One region of the Streptomyces sp. NPDC058371 genome, then DNA from elsewhere that is predicted to be linked to it. Evidence: riboswitches for the same ligand, from Rfam matches in the RefSeq annotation. Region 1 holds a riboswitch; the other holds the start of a gene.
The links. Region 1 has a riboswitch for cobalamin ahead of ACFWM2_RS08930 (CbtB-domain containing protein). Riboswitches for the same ligand answer to the same signal wherever they lie in the genome.
Positions count from the first base shown of each region.

Region 2: linked by a shared signal. The riboswitch ahead of metE (5-methyltetrahydropteroyltriglutamate--homocysteine S-methyltransferase) and the one ahead of ACFWM2_RS08930 (CbtB-domain containing protein) in region 1 are both predicted to bind cobalamin.

Region 1 is NZ_JBHXJC010000002.1:307,713-315,259, forward strand. Features, by position in the region: gene ACFWM2_RS08910 (endo-beta-N-acetylglucosaminidase H) at 1-775, opposite strand, end outside; gene ACFWM2_RS08915 (acyl-CoA dehydrogenase family protein) at 1,083-2,261, opposite strand; gene ACFWM2_RS08920 (TetR/AcrR family transcriptional regulator) at 2,517-3,110, shown strand; gene ACFWM2_RS08925 (CbtA family protein) at 3,171-3,944, opposite strand; gene ACFWM2_RS08930 (CbtB-domain containing protein) at 3,969-4,190, opposite strand; cobalamin riboswitch at 4,228-4,390, opposite strand; gene ACFWM2_RS08935 (histidine phosphatase family protein) at 4,514-5,098, shown strand; gene ACFWM2_RS08940 (four-helix bundle copper-binding protein) at 5,308-5,682, opposite strand; gene ACFWM2_RS08945 (methylated-DNA--[protein]-cysteine S-methyltransferase) at 5,942-6,457, shown strand; gene ACFWM2_RS08950 (2OG-Fe(II) oxygenase) at 6,529-7,218, shown strand; gene ACFWM2_RS08955 (GNAT family N-acetyltransferase) at 7,420-7,547, shown strand, end outside.
Region 2 is NZ_JBHXJC010000001.1:1,366,498-1,374,044, reverse strand. Features, by position in the region: gene ACFWM2_RS05990 (NAD(P)-dependent oxidoreductase) at 1-45, shown strand, start outside; gene ACFWM2_RS05985 (pyridoxamine 5'-phosphate oxidase family protein) at 42-446, shown strand; partial or broken gene ACFWM2_RS05980 (haloalkane dehalogenase) at 472-1,350, shown strand; gene ACFWM2_RS05975 (isochorismatase family protein) at 1,446-2,093, opposite strand; gene ACFWM2_RS05970 (DUF2470 domain-containing protein) at 2,114-2,818, opposite strand; cobalamin riboswitch at 3,603-3,826, shown strand; gene metE (5-methyltetrahydropteroyltriglutamate--homocysteine S-methyltransferase) at 3,992-6,310, shown strand; gene ACFWM2_RS05960 (CbtA family protein) at 6,493-7,251, opposite strand; gene ACFWM2_RS05955 (CbtB-domain containing protein) at 7,274-7,495, opposite strand.

The DNA.
Region 1 (7,547 bases):
TGCTCTGCGAGGTCCCGCCGATCTCGACGGCCGCCGGCGACAGCTTCGACTTGGGCAGTGCGATGCCGGGGACCTGCCAGCTGCCGTAGTACGGGTTCCAGGCGTAGTCGAACTTGGACGAGACGTCGACGCCGCCGTAGGACAGGCGCGACGCGGACGGGCCGATGTTGTAGAGGCTGATGATCTTGTCCGGCATGTTGGCACGCAGTGCCGACACCAGGTACACGAACGAACTGGCGTTGGGCTGACCGGTGCCGTTGTTTCCGTACTCGGCGTACTCGTCGTCGAAGTCGACGCCGTCGAGGCCGTACTTGGCCACGGTGTCCGACAGTTGTTTCGCGAACGTCGAAGCCGCCTGCTGGGACGGGAAGTTGGCGAAGCCCGCGCCCTGGTGGTTGCCGAGCACCGAGAGGACGACCTTGATGCCCTTCTGCTGCAACGGCCGTATCTGGCTGGCGGCGTTGTCGAGGACGCGTTGCACGTTCTCGTTGAAGTACAGGGTCCCCGCCTTCGTGCCCGTGTCGTAGTTGATGTTCGCCGCGAAGATCACGGCGACGTCGAAGACGTTGCCGCCGCCGTTGGCGAGGGTGTACTTGCCGACGTTCAGCATGCTGTTGTTGTTCACCTCGACGTACGCCACCGAGGTCGGTCCCTGTTTCGCGGCAGCGGGGGCCGCTGCCGCGCCGGTCGTGGCGGTCGCGCCGAAGGCGAGGGCCGCAACAGCCGAGAGCGCGACCGCGGCCGTCCGTACTCTGCTCCGCACCGGAGTGAACATCGTTGATCGGTCTCCCATCGCATGAAGCGGCGCCCGACCTGTTCGCAAGCGCCGAGTGAGCCCCCCGATCTTTCCGCTCCCGTGACCGAATCCCCAGAACCATGCGAGAACTCTTCACGACTCCCACGCACATCGCGCCGTAACTCTGCGCCCTGGCAAAGGAGTTGCTGGACCGCTACACCGCCGCGCTGCCTCAGGCCTGCGACCAACAGGACCCATTGGAGATCGACATCGACGCGATCACCGCCGGCGCGGACGAACCAGCCATGCACGCCGCGGATCCGCAGCACCGCCTCGTCCCATCCGCCTACCGGCGCACGCGCGGCATCCCCAGGCCGATCCACGAGATGATCTCGCGCTGGATCTCGTTGTTGCCACCGCCGAAGGTGAAGATCACCGCCGAGCGGTAGCCGCGTTCCAGCTCTCCGTGGAGGACGGCACCGGCCGAGCCCTCCTTCAGGGCACCGGCCGCGGCGACGATCTCCATCAGCCAGGCGTACGCGTCCCGGCGCGCCTCGGAGCCGTACACCTTGACGGCCGAGGCGTCCTGCGGGGTGAGGGTGCCCTCCTGGACGGCGTTCACCATCTGCCAGTTCAGGAGCTTCATCGCGTCGAGCCTGGTGTGGGTCTGCGCCAGGCGCCGGCGTACCCAGGGGAGGTCGACGACGCGGCGGCCGTCGGCGAGCTTGGTCTCCATCGACCAGCGCTGCACGTCGTGCAGGGCGCGGATCGCCATGGTGCCGTGCGCGGCGAGGGTGACGCGCTCGTGGTTGAGCTGGTTGGTGATCAGCCGCCAGCCCTTGTTCTCCTCGCCGACCCGGCGCGAGACGGGGACGCGGATGTTCTCGTAGTAGCTCGCCGTGGTGTCGTGCGAGGCGAGGGTGTTGATGAGCGTGCACGAGTAGCCAGGGTCGGCGGTCGGGACCAGGAGCATGGTGATGCCCTTGTGGGGCGGGGCGTCGGGGTCGGTGCGGACCGCGAGCCAGACCCAGTCCGCGGTGTCGCCGTTCGTCGTCCAGATCTTCTGCCCGTTGACGACGTACGCGTCGCCCTCCCGTACGGCCTTGGTCTTCAGCGCGGCGAGATCGGTCCCCGCGTCGGGCTCGCTGTAGCCGATGGCGAAGTCGATCTCACCGGAGAGGATCTTCGGCAGGAAGTACGCCTTCTGCTCGTCCGTGCCGAACCGCATGATCGTCGGACCGACCGTGTTCAGGGCCATCAGCGGCAGCGGTACGACGGCCTGGGCCGCCTCGTCGAAGAAGATGAACTGTTCCATGGGGCTCAGTCCGCGGCCGCCGTACTCCTTGGGCCAGCCGACGCCCAGCCAGCCGTCCGCGCCGAGCCTGCGGATGGTGTCGCGGTAGAAGCGCTTCTGCGCCGCCGGGTCGGAGTAGCGGGCGTAGGCGTTGTCCGGCACCAACTCGGCGAAGTAGCCGCGCAGTTCGGTGCGCAGCTGGTGCTGCTCGGGCGTGTATTCGAGATGCACGGCGCCTCCTGGCCCCCAGTGGACCGGTCGGTCCCACCCGGACTTGACGGCGCACACAGTAGAACTCGTTCCAGAAATTGGGAATGCCGATGACGCGCCCGGACCGCCGGAGGTACCTCCGGGGGCCGTCCCCGCGCATGTCCTGATCGGCGCCCGGGACGTAGCATGCGAGAAGTTCCCCGGGGACACTCCTCCCATCAGCGGTTTCCCGGGAGTGCACGAGCGGCGCGACGACGATCATGGACGACACGCCTCATGAAGACCGACAAGCACGACGCCGGGGGCGGACAGGCATCCCCTCCCCACAGACCTGCGCTGAGCCGCTCGTACATAGCGGCGGCGGCGCTGGCGCTGATCGACGCCAACGGCCTGCGCGCCTTCTCCATGCGCAAGCTCGGCGCGGGGCTCGGCGTCGACCCGATGGCCGCGTACCGCTACTTCAAGGACCAGGAGGCGCTGTTCGACGGTGTCGCCGAGCTGCTCTTCGACGAGCTCGACGTCGACTCGCTGCCCTGGGAGAGCACCTGGCGTGCGGTGGCCGAGCGGTACTGCCGGCAGTTGCGGGACACGCTGGTCGGCCATCCGCACGCCGTCGCGGTGTTCGCGACCCATCCGGTCCGCTCGCGCGCGGCGGTCGACGCGAGCGCACGGCTGACCGAGCAGCTCCGGGCGGCCGGCTTCGGGCCCGCTCACGCGGGTCACGTCGTTCGCTGCCTGCGCGAGTTCACCGTCGGGCACGCGCTGAGCCTGGCGGTGCTGCGCCCCGGTGCCGAGGCCGGCGACGACCCCGCCGAACAGTTCGAGACCGGGCTGACCGCGATGCTGGACGGATTCGAGCGGCTGACCTGAGGCGCCGAAAGCGGGCCGGCGCCGGTTCCTCTGGAGCCCGGCCCCGATCCCGCTCGCCGCTCAGGGCGCCACGGAAGCCGCCGGCACGGCGGCATTCTCCTGCTGCTGGGGTTCCGAGGTGGCCGGCGCCGGAGTCAGCAGCCGCTGGGCCAGCACACCGAAGACGAGCCCGAAGGCGGTCCACAGGGTCAGCTGGATGGCCAGCGCCGCGAGCCGGAACTGCCACAGCAGGGTGGCCGAGAAGTCCTTCGGCACCTCGTTGACCGCCGGCAGGAAGGCGTACGCGAGACCGGTGGCGAGGACGAAGAACGCGCCCGCCACCAGCGTGGCGTTCCAGTTCCCGAGGCGGGGCGCCAGGCGTCTGCCGAGGATCACCGTGGCGACGGCGAGCAGCACGCTGAGCACCATCATCAGGAAGTACAGCGTCGTGCGCTTGCCGATGGTGTCGGGGTCACCGACGGACGGCGGGTTGGCCGGGTACTTGAGGAACGGCACGACGTAGACCGCGAGCAGGCCCGCCGTCGACAGGAGCAGCGCGCTCGCACGCGGCCCGAACCGCCCGATCCGGCCGAGCGCGAAGCAGTACGCGAGGGCCGCGATGCCGCCGAACGCGACCCCGTAGACGAGCACGCCGGTGGCAAGACCGCCGGTGGACTGCATGGTGCGGGTGACCGCCTCCATGCCGTGCTCGTGCGTGTGCGCCTCCTCGTAGGCGATCGCCGTGTCGACGCGCGGCTCACCCAGGAAGTAGGCGACGACCAGGGCGAGCAGACCGGCGGCGAGACCCGCCAGCATGCCGCGCACCAGAAGATTTCTGACCATTGCGGAGTTCATGGACTCGTACGCTTCCTCGCGCCGTCAGTGGCAGGGGAAGCCGAGCAGGTGGCGGGCGTCGTGGACCCACTCGTGCACGTTCTCGCCGGACACGACCGAGGTGGCGCCCTGCTCGGCGCCGACGAAGTAGAGCAGGACCAGCATCAGGATGCCGAAGAAGACCGCCCAGGGGACGATCGCGCCGATCGGCAGCTTGGCGGGTACGGCGGTGGGGGTGACAGTCGGCTGAGCGACGGACTGCGCCATGTGGCAGGACCTCCTGGGGAACTCGCGTCCCGTCTTGGTGGTGCACAGGACGACGGCCGCGGGTCTGACTTGCTCGACCTTCGCCGCCCTTGGCAAGGGGCGGCTCTTGTGGGCTTACAGTGGCGCGACCGTGCCGGACTTCCACCGGACTTCCGCCGAACCGTCGTCAATATCGTCGAGACCGTACCGCGAAGCGGGAGCCCGGCCAAGGGCGCACGGAGCGCACGCTTTGCGCCCCCGTCACCCGGACGCGCCGCCAACTCCCTTGTCGCGTACGGCTTTCGAGCAGGAGAGGGACGCGTCGTGAACGCGAGAACTGGCCGATGACAAGTCGAGTGATCTTGATCTCAGCGGCGTCCAGCGAGGCCCTGCGCCAGGCCCGCTTCGACGACGGCTGCCCGGTCGACGCCGCCGGGCTCAGGCGTGCGCGGGCGGCGGCGGGCGCCGTTCCGGGCGCGGAGCGGCGGTGGGTCTCCCCCGGCGTGCGCTGCCGTGACACCGCCGATGCGCTCGGCCTCGCCGCCGCGGTGGAGGTGCCCGAACTGACCGGCCTCGACGTGGGCCGCTGGCGCGGCGCGACCCTGGACGAGGTGAGCGCGAAGGAGCCGGACTCGGTGGCCCGCTGGCTGACGGACCCGGAGTCCGCACCGCACGACGGGGAATCGGTCCGGGATTTCTGCGACCGGATCGCGCGCTGGCTGGACACGGCCGCGCCGCTCACGGGCCGGAGCGTCGCCGTGGTGGAGCCGGAGGTCGTCCGGGCCACGGTGGTACGGGCCCTCGGCGCCCCCGAGTCGGCGTTCTGGCGGGTCGACGTGCCGCCACTGACAGCCACGGAGCTCAGCGGACGCTCGGGCCGCTGGAACGTACGGACGGGACGGCCGTTGGAGGGTTCGGACGCCGACTGAGTGCAGGACGCGGCCCAATGCCCCGCATACGGCCTGCGGTTGAGCCCCCCGCTGCACGAGGGCCTGCCGAACCCGACGCCGCACGCGGACCTGCCGAACCCCGCCCCGCGCCGAAGGCGATCCGGCTGAGTACGGCGGAGGGCCCGTCACCGTACGCGGGCCGCCTTCGCACGTGCCCGCACGGACCCACCTGCGCGGGCCGACCGACCTCAGCGCAGTGTGGCCATGAAGTCCGCGCAGGCCTGAGCGCACTCGCGGCAGGCCTTGGCGCTGTCCTCCGCGCCCGCGTACTCCTCGAAGATCTCGGCGCACTCCAGGCACACCGTCCGGCACCACTCCAACTGGATGCGGATCGTGGCCTCGTTCTGGCTCGTCTGCTCGGACAGCATGCGGCACGTCGCGTCGCACACCTCCGCGCACAGGATGCCCTGGCGTCGTACGCGTTCCTGGTCTTCGGGGCCGTCCGGGTCGGCGAGGCTCGCGCGCAAGGCGCACGCTCGTGCACAGTCGGTACACGCCTGGGCACAGGTGAAACGATCCTCAAGGAACCGGAAGAGCTCCTCCTGGGATGCTGTTGTGGTCACGCGGAGCGGGTTGCCGCGGTCGAGCGTGTCAAACCCTGCGCCCCTGATCGGGCGGTTCAGGCGATGACGAGAGACACTCGCGTGCCGGTGGCGGACAGGACTCCGACGAGCCCCGCGGCCCTCCCTCGCCCGAGCGCAGTAAGGCCGCAGTACGGCGTCCGAATCCCGCCGGTTCCTGCGGCGGGCATGCCCCACAGTGGACGTAGGGAGACACCGGCCCGGGCCTCCTGAACTGCGCGCTCCCGAAGGGACAGGACTCATGACGCTCCATACGACGATCGACAGCCCGCTGGGTGAACTGCTGCTCGTGGGCGAGGAGTCGGTGACCGCGAAGGGCGGCACGGCGCTCGTCTCGCTGTCGATGCCGGGACAGCGGCACACCGCCGTCGTGCGGCACGGCTGGATCGAGGACGCGGACGCGTTCACCGAGATCGCCGCCCAGCTGCGCGGGTACTTCGACGGCACGCTCATCCGTTTCGACATCGAGTACGCGGGCGGCGGCAGCGACTTCCGCCAGCGGGTGTGGGAAGCCCTGGACAGCATCCCGTACGGGACGACCCTCAGCTACGGGGACATCGCCGCCCGGATCGGCGCCCCGAGGGCCGCGGTCCGTGCCGTCGGCACGGCCATCGGCGCCAACCCGCTGCTGATCGTGCGCCCCTGCCACCGGGTGATCGGCGCCGACGGCGCGCTCACCGGCTACGCGGGCGGCCTGGACGCCAAGCGCCGGCTCCTCGAACTGGAGCTGAAGTCCACAGAGGCCCTCACGTCGTGAACCACTCCACGCGTACGGCACGGGCGGGCACGGCCCACTCCCCGCGCACGGCGCAGACGGCCGAGGGACGCGTGGCCGCCGTGGACTGGGCCGCGGTCACCGCGGAGCTCGACGAGCACGGCCATGCGCTCACCGGCCGGGTCCTCACCGCGGACCAGTGCCACGCACTGGCCGCCCTGTACGACGAGGACGACCGCTTCCGCACGACCGTCGACATGGGCCGCCATCGCTTCGGCTCCGGTCAGTACCGCTACTTCACCCACGAACTCCCCGAGCTGGTACGGGAGTTGCGCGAGGCGTTCTATCCGCGGCTGCTGCCCATCGCCCGTGACTGGGCGGCCAGGCTCGGGCAGCCCGCGCCCTGGCCCGGGAACCTGGCGGAGTGGGTGGCGATGTGTCACACCGCCGGACAGACCAAGTCAGCGCAGATCCTGCTGCGTTACGGCCCCGGGGACTGGAACGCCCTGCACCGCGATGTGTTCGGCGAGATGTTGTTCCCGCTCCAGGTCGTGATCGGCCTCGACGCACCCGGAGTGGACTTCACCGGCGGCGAGTTCCTCATGACGGAACAGCGCCCACGTGCCCAGTCGCGGGGGTCGTCCACGACTCTTCCGCAGGGGCACGCGCTGGTCTTCACGACGCGCGACCGGCCCGTCGCTTCCCGGCGCGGCTGGTCGGTGGCCCCGATGCGCCACGGCGTGAGCACCGTGCGCTCCGGTCGACGCCGCACCCTGGGCCTGGTCTTCCACGAGGCCGCCTGAGCCGGCCCGGGCCGGCGGCCGAGGGGCCGCTGAAGGGCGTGTGCGAAGGTCCGGTTGCGCGCGACGCGCGTCTGCGAACGGCGTGTTTCCGTTCTGCGAACAGGTGGCCGTGCGCAGCGACACGCGCCTGCCTGCGGGTGACCATGGCGGCATGCACCCGGGCGCCCGTAGGCCGCCCCCGCCCCGCCGCAAGGATGCGTCATGACCCTGCCGCCCGCCACACTCCACTGGGTGTCCGAGAACTGGGACGCCCCGGCTCCGGCCGGGCTGCGCGCGCTGATGTCCGCCGAACTCGCCCCGCGCTACGCCCCCGTCGAGCACCGTCGCGT
Region 2 (7,547 bases), on a different contig from region 1:
AACATCGCCAAACTGATCTGGAACGAGGGCGTGATGAAGAAGTGAGACGGGCGACCGTCGAACTCCCTTCCACCACGCGGGCGTTCCTCACCCGGCCCCACCCGGCCACCCTCACCACCCTCCGCCCCGACGGCACTCCGCACGTCACCCCCGTCCGCTTCACCTACGACACGGCCACCGGCCTGGCCCGGGTGACCACCCGGGCGGGGACCCGCAAGGCCCGGAACGTGGCGACGGGCGGCCCGACAGCCCGTGTCGCGCTCTGTCAGGCGGACGGCTTCCGCTGGGTCACCCTCGAAGGCCGGGCCACGGTGACCGATGATCCCGCACGCCTGGCCGAGGCGGTCCGCCGCTACTCCGTCCGCTACCGCGCGGCCCCGCCTGCCCCACGGGACCTGGTCGTCGTCGAGATCACCGTCGACCGCGTCCTGAGCCTCAACCTCTGAATCCCCGTACCGAAAGCGAAGTGAGACCACCGTGCCGACCGTCTCCGTCCTCGACTCCACCATCCACTACCGCGAGTCCGGCGATCCCGATGGGGTGCCGTTCGTCTTCCTCCATGGCAACCCCACCTCCTCCCATCTGTGGCGGAACGTTCTGCCGGGGGTGGTCGCGCCCGGCCGCCGCCTGCTGGCCCCCGATCTCATCGGCATGGGCGACTCCGGCAAGCCCGACCTCGCCTACTCCTTCGACGACCACGCCCGCTACCTCGACGCCTGGTTCGACGCCCTCGGGCTTGTCGACGCCGTCCTCGTCGGCCACGACTGGGGCGGCGCGCTGGCCTTCGACCGCTCCGCCCGCCTCCCGGGCCGCGTCCGCGGCCTCGCCTTCACCGAGACGATCATCAAGCCGCTGGTCGGCGACGAATTCCCGGCAGCCGGAAGGGAGTTGTTCACCCTGCTCCGCACTCCCGGGGTGGGCGAGGAGATGATCCTTGAGAAGTCGCTGTTCATAGAGGGGCTCCCGGGCACACTCGCCACTGCGCTCGACCCTGCCGACCTGGAGGTGTACCGCCGCCCCTTCCCGACTCCACGGAGCCGCCGTCCGGTGCTGGCGTGGACGCGCATGATGCCGCTGGACGGCGAGCCCGCCGACGTCGTGGCCCGCGTCGAACGCTACGACGCCTGGCTGGCCGCCAGCCCCGAAGTCCCCAAACTGCTCGCCGCGTTCGAGCCCGGCCCGGGAGCGATGACCGACCGAGGGGCCGCGGCCTGGTGCGAGGAGCACATTGCGGGTTTGGAGGTCTCCCGCCATGGTCTGGCCGGCCACCACTCGCCGGAGGACCGACCCGAGGAGCTGGCCGCAGCGATCAACGCCTGGGCCGACCGCCACGGGCTGGCGCACCAGTAGGTCCCTCGATCACGGCTGTGCCGATCACCCCCGGGGGCCGACAACCGGCCGCCGACACTCGCGCACGCCGTTCGCCGGCAGCCCGCGGTCTCCGCTCAGACCGCCTCGGCATCGACGCGCTGCCCGCGGAACGCCTCCACCACGGAGTCGGTGACCGCGACCGCCGCGCAGGTGGCGGCCAGCCACTGCAAGGCCATCGCGTGATCGGCGGCCGTCCTGTCGACCACGGCGTCGCCGACGACGAAGGGCTCCAGGTCCTGCATCCAGGCGTCCGCCGCGGTGAGCAGCACCTCCGTCCGCGCGCCCACGCCGACGACCACGAGTTGGTCCCGCCCCAGCTCCTTCAGACGCGCCCGCAGCCGGGTGCCGACGAACGTGCTGTACCGCTTGGCGGTGAGCACGCTGTCACCGGCCTGCGGCTCAACGACGTCCGCGACGGCACGGGCCTCGGTCTCGGCGGGCGGCTCCAGAACGACGTGACCCGCTCCGCCGGCCCGCTGCCCCGGAGCCCCCACCGCGTACACGACGGGCACACCCGCGCACCGGGCGGATCGCGTCAACCGGCCTGCGTTGGAGAGGAGTTCACCGATGGGCGCATTCTCACGCAGGGAGCGCAGGAGGTATTTCTGCACGTGCTGCACCAGGATCGCCGACCGACGCGGGTCGATGCTCCACGAGGGACCGTCGGCGGGCAGCGACGCCGCGGTGGGCATGGGGTACGGGGCGATACGGGACTGCGTCATGGACTTCGGCCTTTCTCGGCTCAGGTCAGCAGGTGACCCGTGTGGGAGAGGCGGCGTGCCGCGGCCAGGAGGGCGTGGATCTGGGGACCGACGTGATCGATGTGGTCCACGGGCGTCTTGAACGGCAGCCGGGCGTCGCGGTGGGTGTGCCGGTATTCGAGACGCAGGGTCAGGCCGTAGCGGTCGATGCCCACCGGAAGCACACGCTGCACGCCGATGTCCGGGACCGGACGGGCGAGACGCAGAAGCAGCGGTACGAGTTCGCCGTGTTCGTCGATGAGATGGCTCAGCATGCCGGCCTCGACCGTGGCCAGCGGGTCGAGTTCGGTCGCCTCCAGTTCGTGGAGGGTCACGTACGCGCGCCCCTCGGCGTCCTCCAGCACCCCCTGCCCGAACTCCACGCACGTGCTCTCCTCGGCCTCGGGGTCGTACGGCGCCGCCAGCAGGCCGGTCAGGGTGACCCGGGCGCGCAGCCGGTCGCGTACGGGCGTGGGGGCAATGTCGGTGAGTTCCAAGCGGACGGGGATCCGCTCGCCCGACGGCGCGCCGGCGCCTTCGAACGGAGCGTGCAGGTGGAAGTGCCCCATGGTCCCGGTGTCTTCGAGACGGCGGACTTCAGTGTGCCGGCCATCGCTCACCACTGTCAGCGAATGAGCGGCGGCAAGGATCGAGCGGACGCGCTCAACTGCTGTCGGCGCGCTGGGACGTGTGGGGTTACGTCGCATCCGGGCCCTCCATGACAGACGGACACTTAGGTTTGCCTAACCTAACTTACTCCTCCTCTCGATGACCAGCCCGGACGCGGGTGCGCCGATCACATCCAGGCCCGCGACCTTCGCGAACCGGGCAGCCACATCACGAGGAGAGACCGGCGCGCGGCGCGCGAACGCCCCGACGGTCAGTCGCGGCCGAGCAGCACCATGGCCATCCGCTGGAGGGAACGGGTGAAGCGCCGCGGGTCGCCGGGCGGTGTCATGTGGCGGATCAGGTCGCCCTCGAAAACGGCGAGTACGGCGTGAGCCAGGAAGTCGGCGTCGAGATCGGGGCGACCGTCGGCGAACAGGCCGCTGAGGTGGCGGTGCCAGAACTGGTAACTGGGATCGGCGTACTTGCCTTCGGCGCAGGCCTGCCCGTGCGCGGACAGCAGGGCGGCGTTGCCTTCGGCGATCGCGCCGAGCCCGTCGAGGAAGGCGAGCAGTCGCTCCGGAGCGGGCGCCCCGGCACCCAGGGGCGGCGGTCCGTTCCGGACCGCGTCACGCAGTTGCCGGGACCTCTACCGGATACGGCACGAACGCGCCGCTGTTGGGGGCGATCCGCAGCGGGCGGCCGAGGGGTGGCACCGCGCGCCGGGGCGGTCGAGGCGTTCGCAGAGGCGGCACCCCTTGCCGATCGGGGTGACGGTGAGGGCGCGCGTGCGGCGCTTCCCGCCCGGTGGCGGCTGCGCCTTCCGTGGTCCAGCTCACCATCCGGATCCTGGACTCCGTGAGGCGCCGGATTGCCCCACCCTCTAGGCTGGCTGGTGCAGCTGGTTCGCCCCGTCCGCCAGGCGGGACGCGTCGCAAGAGGGAACCTGGTGGGAATCCGGGACTGCCCCGCAGCGGTGAGTGGGAACGACCGCCGTCATACGCACTGGACTCCGACGAACAGGGTCTGGGAAGCGACGGCCAGTAGGTGTCCTGTACGACGAGACGCGCCCACGAGTCCGAAGACCTGCCAACTGCCCACGTACGAACGATGCGTACGCGGACATCCCGGTGACCTCGTGGGCGGGTCGGCGTACATCTCAGACGGACGACCGCGCCTTGCCGCGCGGGGTTGTCTCCGTCGGGTTCGTCACCCCTTCGCGCTCGCGTCCTGTCGCCGGGATCTCAGGGATCCATCTCGCGAAGGAGATCTCCGTGACCACCAGGACCGCAGCCGCGGCAGCACAGGCCACCGTGTACGGCTACCCCCGCCAGGGCCCGAACCGGGAACTGAAGAAGGCGATCGAGGGCTACTGGAAGGGCCGCGTCAGCGCCGACACCCTCCGCGCGACCGCCGCCGAACTGCGCAGCACGAACTGGCAGCAGCTGGACGAGGCCGGCATCCACGAGGTGCCCACCGGCGACTTCTCGTACTACGACCACGTCCTCGACACCACCGTCATGGTGGGAGCCGTCCCCGCGCGCCACCGCGCCGCCGTCGAGGCGGACGCCCTGGACGGCTACTTCGCCATGGCCCGCGGCACCCAGGACGTGGCGCCGCTGGAGATGACGAAGTGGTTCGACACGAACTACCACTACCTCGTGCCCGAGTTGGGTCCGGACACGGTGTTCACGACCGACTCGACCAAGCAGGTCGCGGAGCTGAGCGAGGCCCTCGCCCTTGGCCTGACCGCCCGGCCCGTCCTGGTCGGCCCGGTCACCTATCTCCTGCTCGCCAAGCCCGCCCCGGGCGTGCCCGCGGACTTCGACCCGCTCGCCCTTCTCGACCGACTGCTGCCGGTGTACGCCGAGGTCCTCGCCGACCTGAGCGCCGCGGGCGCGCGGTGGGTACAGCTGGACGAGCCCGCCCTCGTCCAGGACCGCACCCCGGGCGAGCTGAACGCCGCCGCGCGTGCCTACCGCGACCTCGGTGCCCTCACCGACCGGCCGAAGCTGCTGGTCGCCTCGTACTTCGACCGGCTCGGTGACGCGCTCCCGGTGCTGGCCAAGGCTCCGGTCGACGGTCTCGCCCTCGACTTCACCGAGGCCGCCGCCGGCAACCTGGACGCCCTGGCCGCGGTGGGCGGCCTCCCCGGCAAGCGCCTCGTCGCGGGAGTGGTCAACGGCCGCAACATCTGGGTGAACGACCTGGAGAGGTCGCTGGCCACCCTCGCCACCCTGCTCGGACTGGCGGAACGGGTCGACGTGGCGGCCTCCTGCTCCCTCCTCCACGTGCCGCTCGACTCCGCCCTGGAGCGGGACATCGACCCGCAGGTGCTGAGCTGGCTCGCCTTCGCCCGCCAGAAGACGGCCGAGATCGTCACCCTCGCCAAGGGCCTCGCTGAGGGCACCGAGCCGATCACCACCGAACTCGCCGCCAACCGCGCGGCCTTGGCCTCCCGCGCGAGCTCGCCGATCACCCGCGACCCTGCCGTGCGGGCCCGCGCGGCCGCCGTCACGGAGGCCGAGGGGCGCCGCTCCCAGCCGTACGCCGAGCGGACCGCGGCCCAGCGCGCTCACCTCGGCCTGCCCCTGCTGCCGACCACCACCATCGGCTCCTTCCCCCAGACCGGCGAACTGCGTACCGCCCGCGCCGATCTCCGCGCACACCGGATCGACACGGCGGGCTACGAGGAGCGGATCAAGGCGGAGATCCAGGAAGTGATCTCCTTCCAGGAGAAGACCGGCCTGGACGTCCTCGTGCACGGCGAGGCCGAACGCAACGACATGGTCCAGTACTTCGCCGAACAGCTCACCGGCTACCTCGCCACCCAGCAGGGGTGGGTGCAGTCCTACGGCACCCGTTACGTCCGTCCGCCGGTCCTGGTCGGGGACATCTCCCGCCCCGAGCCGATGACGGTGCGCTGGACGACGTACGCCCAGTCCCTCACCTCACGCCCCGTCAAGGGCATGCTCACCGGTCCCGTCACCATGCTCGCCTGGTCCTTCGTCCGCGACGACCAGCCCCTCGGCGACACCGCCCGCCAGGTCGCCCTCGCGCTGCGCGACGAGGTGAACGACCTTGAGGCGGCCGGGAGTTCCGTGATCCAGGTCGACGAGCCCGCGCTGCGCGAGACGCTCCCGCTGCGAGCGGCCGACCACCCGGCTTACCTTGCGTGGGCCACGGAGGCCTTCCGGCTCAGCACGAGCGGCGTGCGCCCGGACACGCAGATCCACACCCACATGTGCTACGCCGAGTTCGGTGACATCGTGCAGGCCATCGACGACCTCGACGCCGACGTCATCAGCCTGGAGGCCGCCCGCTCCCACATGCAGGTCGCCCGCGAACTGGCCGCCCACAGCTACCCGCGCGAGGCCGGACCCGGCGTGTACGACATCCACTCCCCGCGCGTCCCGAGCTCCGAGGAGGCGGCCGAACTGCTCCGCAAGGGCCTTGCGGCCATCCCCGCCGAGCGGCTGTGGGTCAACCCCGACTGCGGCCTGAAGACCCGCGGCTGGCCCGAGACCCGCGCGTCACTGGAGAACCTGGTCACCGCGGCCCGCACCGTCCGCGAGGAACTCTCCGCGTCCTGACACGGCGACCGTTGGACCGGGAAGGGCGCGTTCGGCTCGGAGGTCGTCCGGATCGCCGTGCCGCACGTGCCCTTGGGCTTCAGGAGGCGTCGCGCACTGTCGCGTGCCCCTGGGCGGTGAACCCGCGCACGGCGAGAGGGCCCGCGGATGGTTCCGTGGGCCCTCTCGCCGTGCCGGTCGTGTCACTGCGGGGCGGCCACCGCCGTGCCCGCGGTCACCGTGGCCGGCTTCGGGTGCAGCAGCCGTTCGGCCAGATCGCCGAAGACGAGGCCGAAGCCTCCCCACAGGGTGATCTGCATGGCGAGGGCGGACAGCCGGAACCGCCACAGCAAGGTGGCCGGGAAGTCGCTCGGCACCTCGTTGACGGCGGGCAGGAACTCGTACGCGAGGCCGATCACGACGGCGAAGCCGAGGACGGCGACGACGGTGGCGTACCAGGTGCCCAGCTTCGGCGCGAGCCGCTTGCCCGCGATCACCGCGGCGATCGCGAGGAGCACGCTCAACAGCATCATCAGGAGGTAGAGCGTGGTCCGCTTGCCGATGGTGTCGGGGTCGCCGACCGCGGGCGGATTGGCCGGGTACTTCAGGAACGGCACGACGTACACGGCGAGCAGCGCTGTTCCCGACAGGAGCAGTGCCGTGGCCCGTGGACCGAAGCGGCCCACGCGGCCGAGCGCGAAGCAGAAGGCGAGGGCTGCGATGCCGCCGAACGCCACCCCGTAGATCAGGACACCGGTGGCGAGGCCGGCGGTGGACTGCAGGCTGCGCGAGACGAGTTCGACCTCGTGCTCGTGGGCGGGGGCGTGGGCCTCCTCGAAGCCGATCGCGCTGTCGACGTTCGGTTCGCCGAGGAAGTAGGCGACGATCAGGGCGAGCACGCCGGCGCCGAGACCGGCGAGCATGCCCCGAACGAGCAGGTTTCTCACTGTTGCGGAGTTCATGGGGTGTGCGGCGTCCCTCAGGTCAGTGGCAGGGGAAGCCGAGGAGGTGGCGGGCGTCGTGGACCCACTCGTGGACGTTCTCGCCGGAGACGACCGAGGTGGCGCCCTGCTCGGCGCCGACGAAGTAGAGCAGGACCAGCATCAGGATGCCGAAGAAGACCGCCCAGGGGGCGATCGCGCTGATCGGCAGCTTGGCGGGAATGACCGGCGTGTTCGCTGTCGGCTGGGCGACATGCTGCGCCATGGCAGGGCCTCCTCTGGGAGTTCGCGTCCCATCTCGGTGGTGCACAGGACGA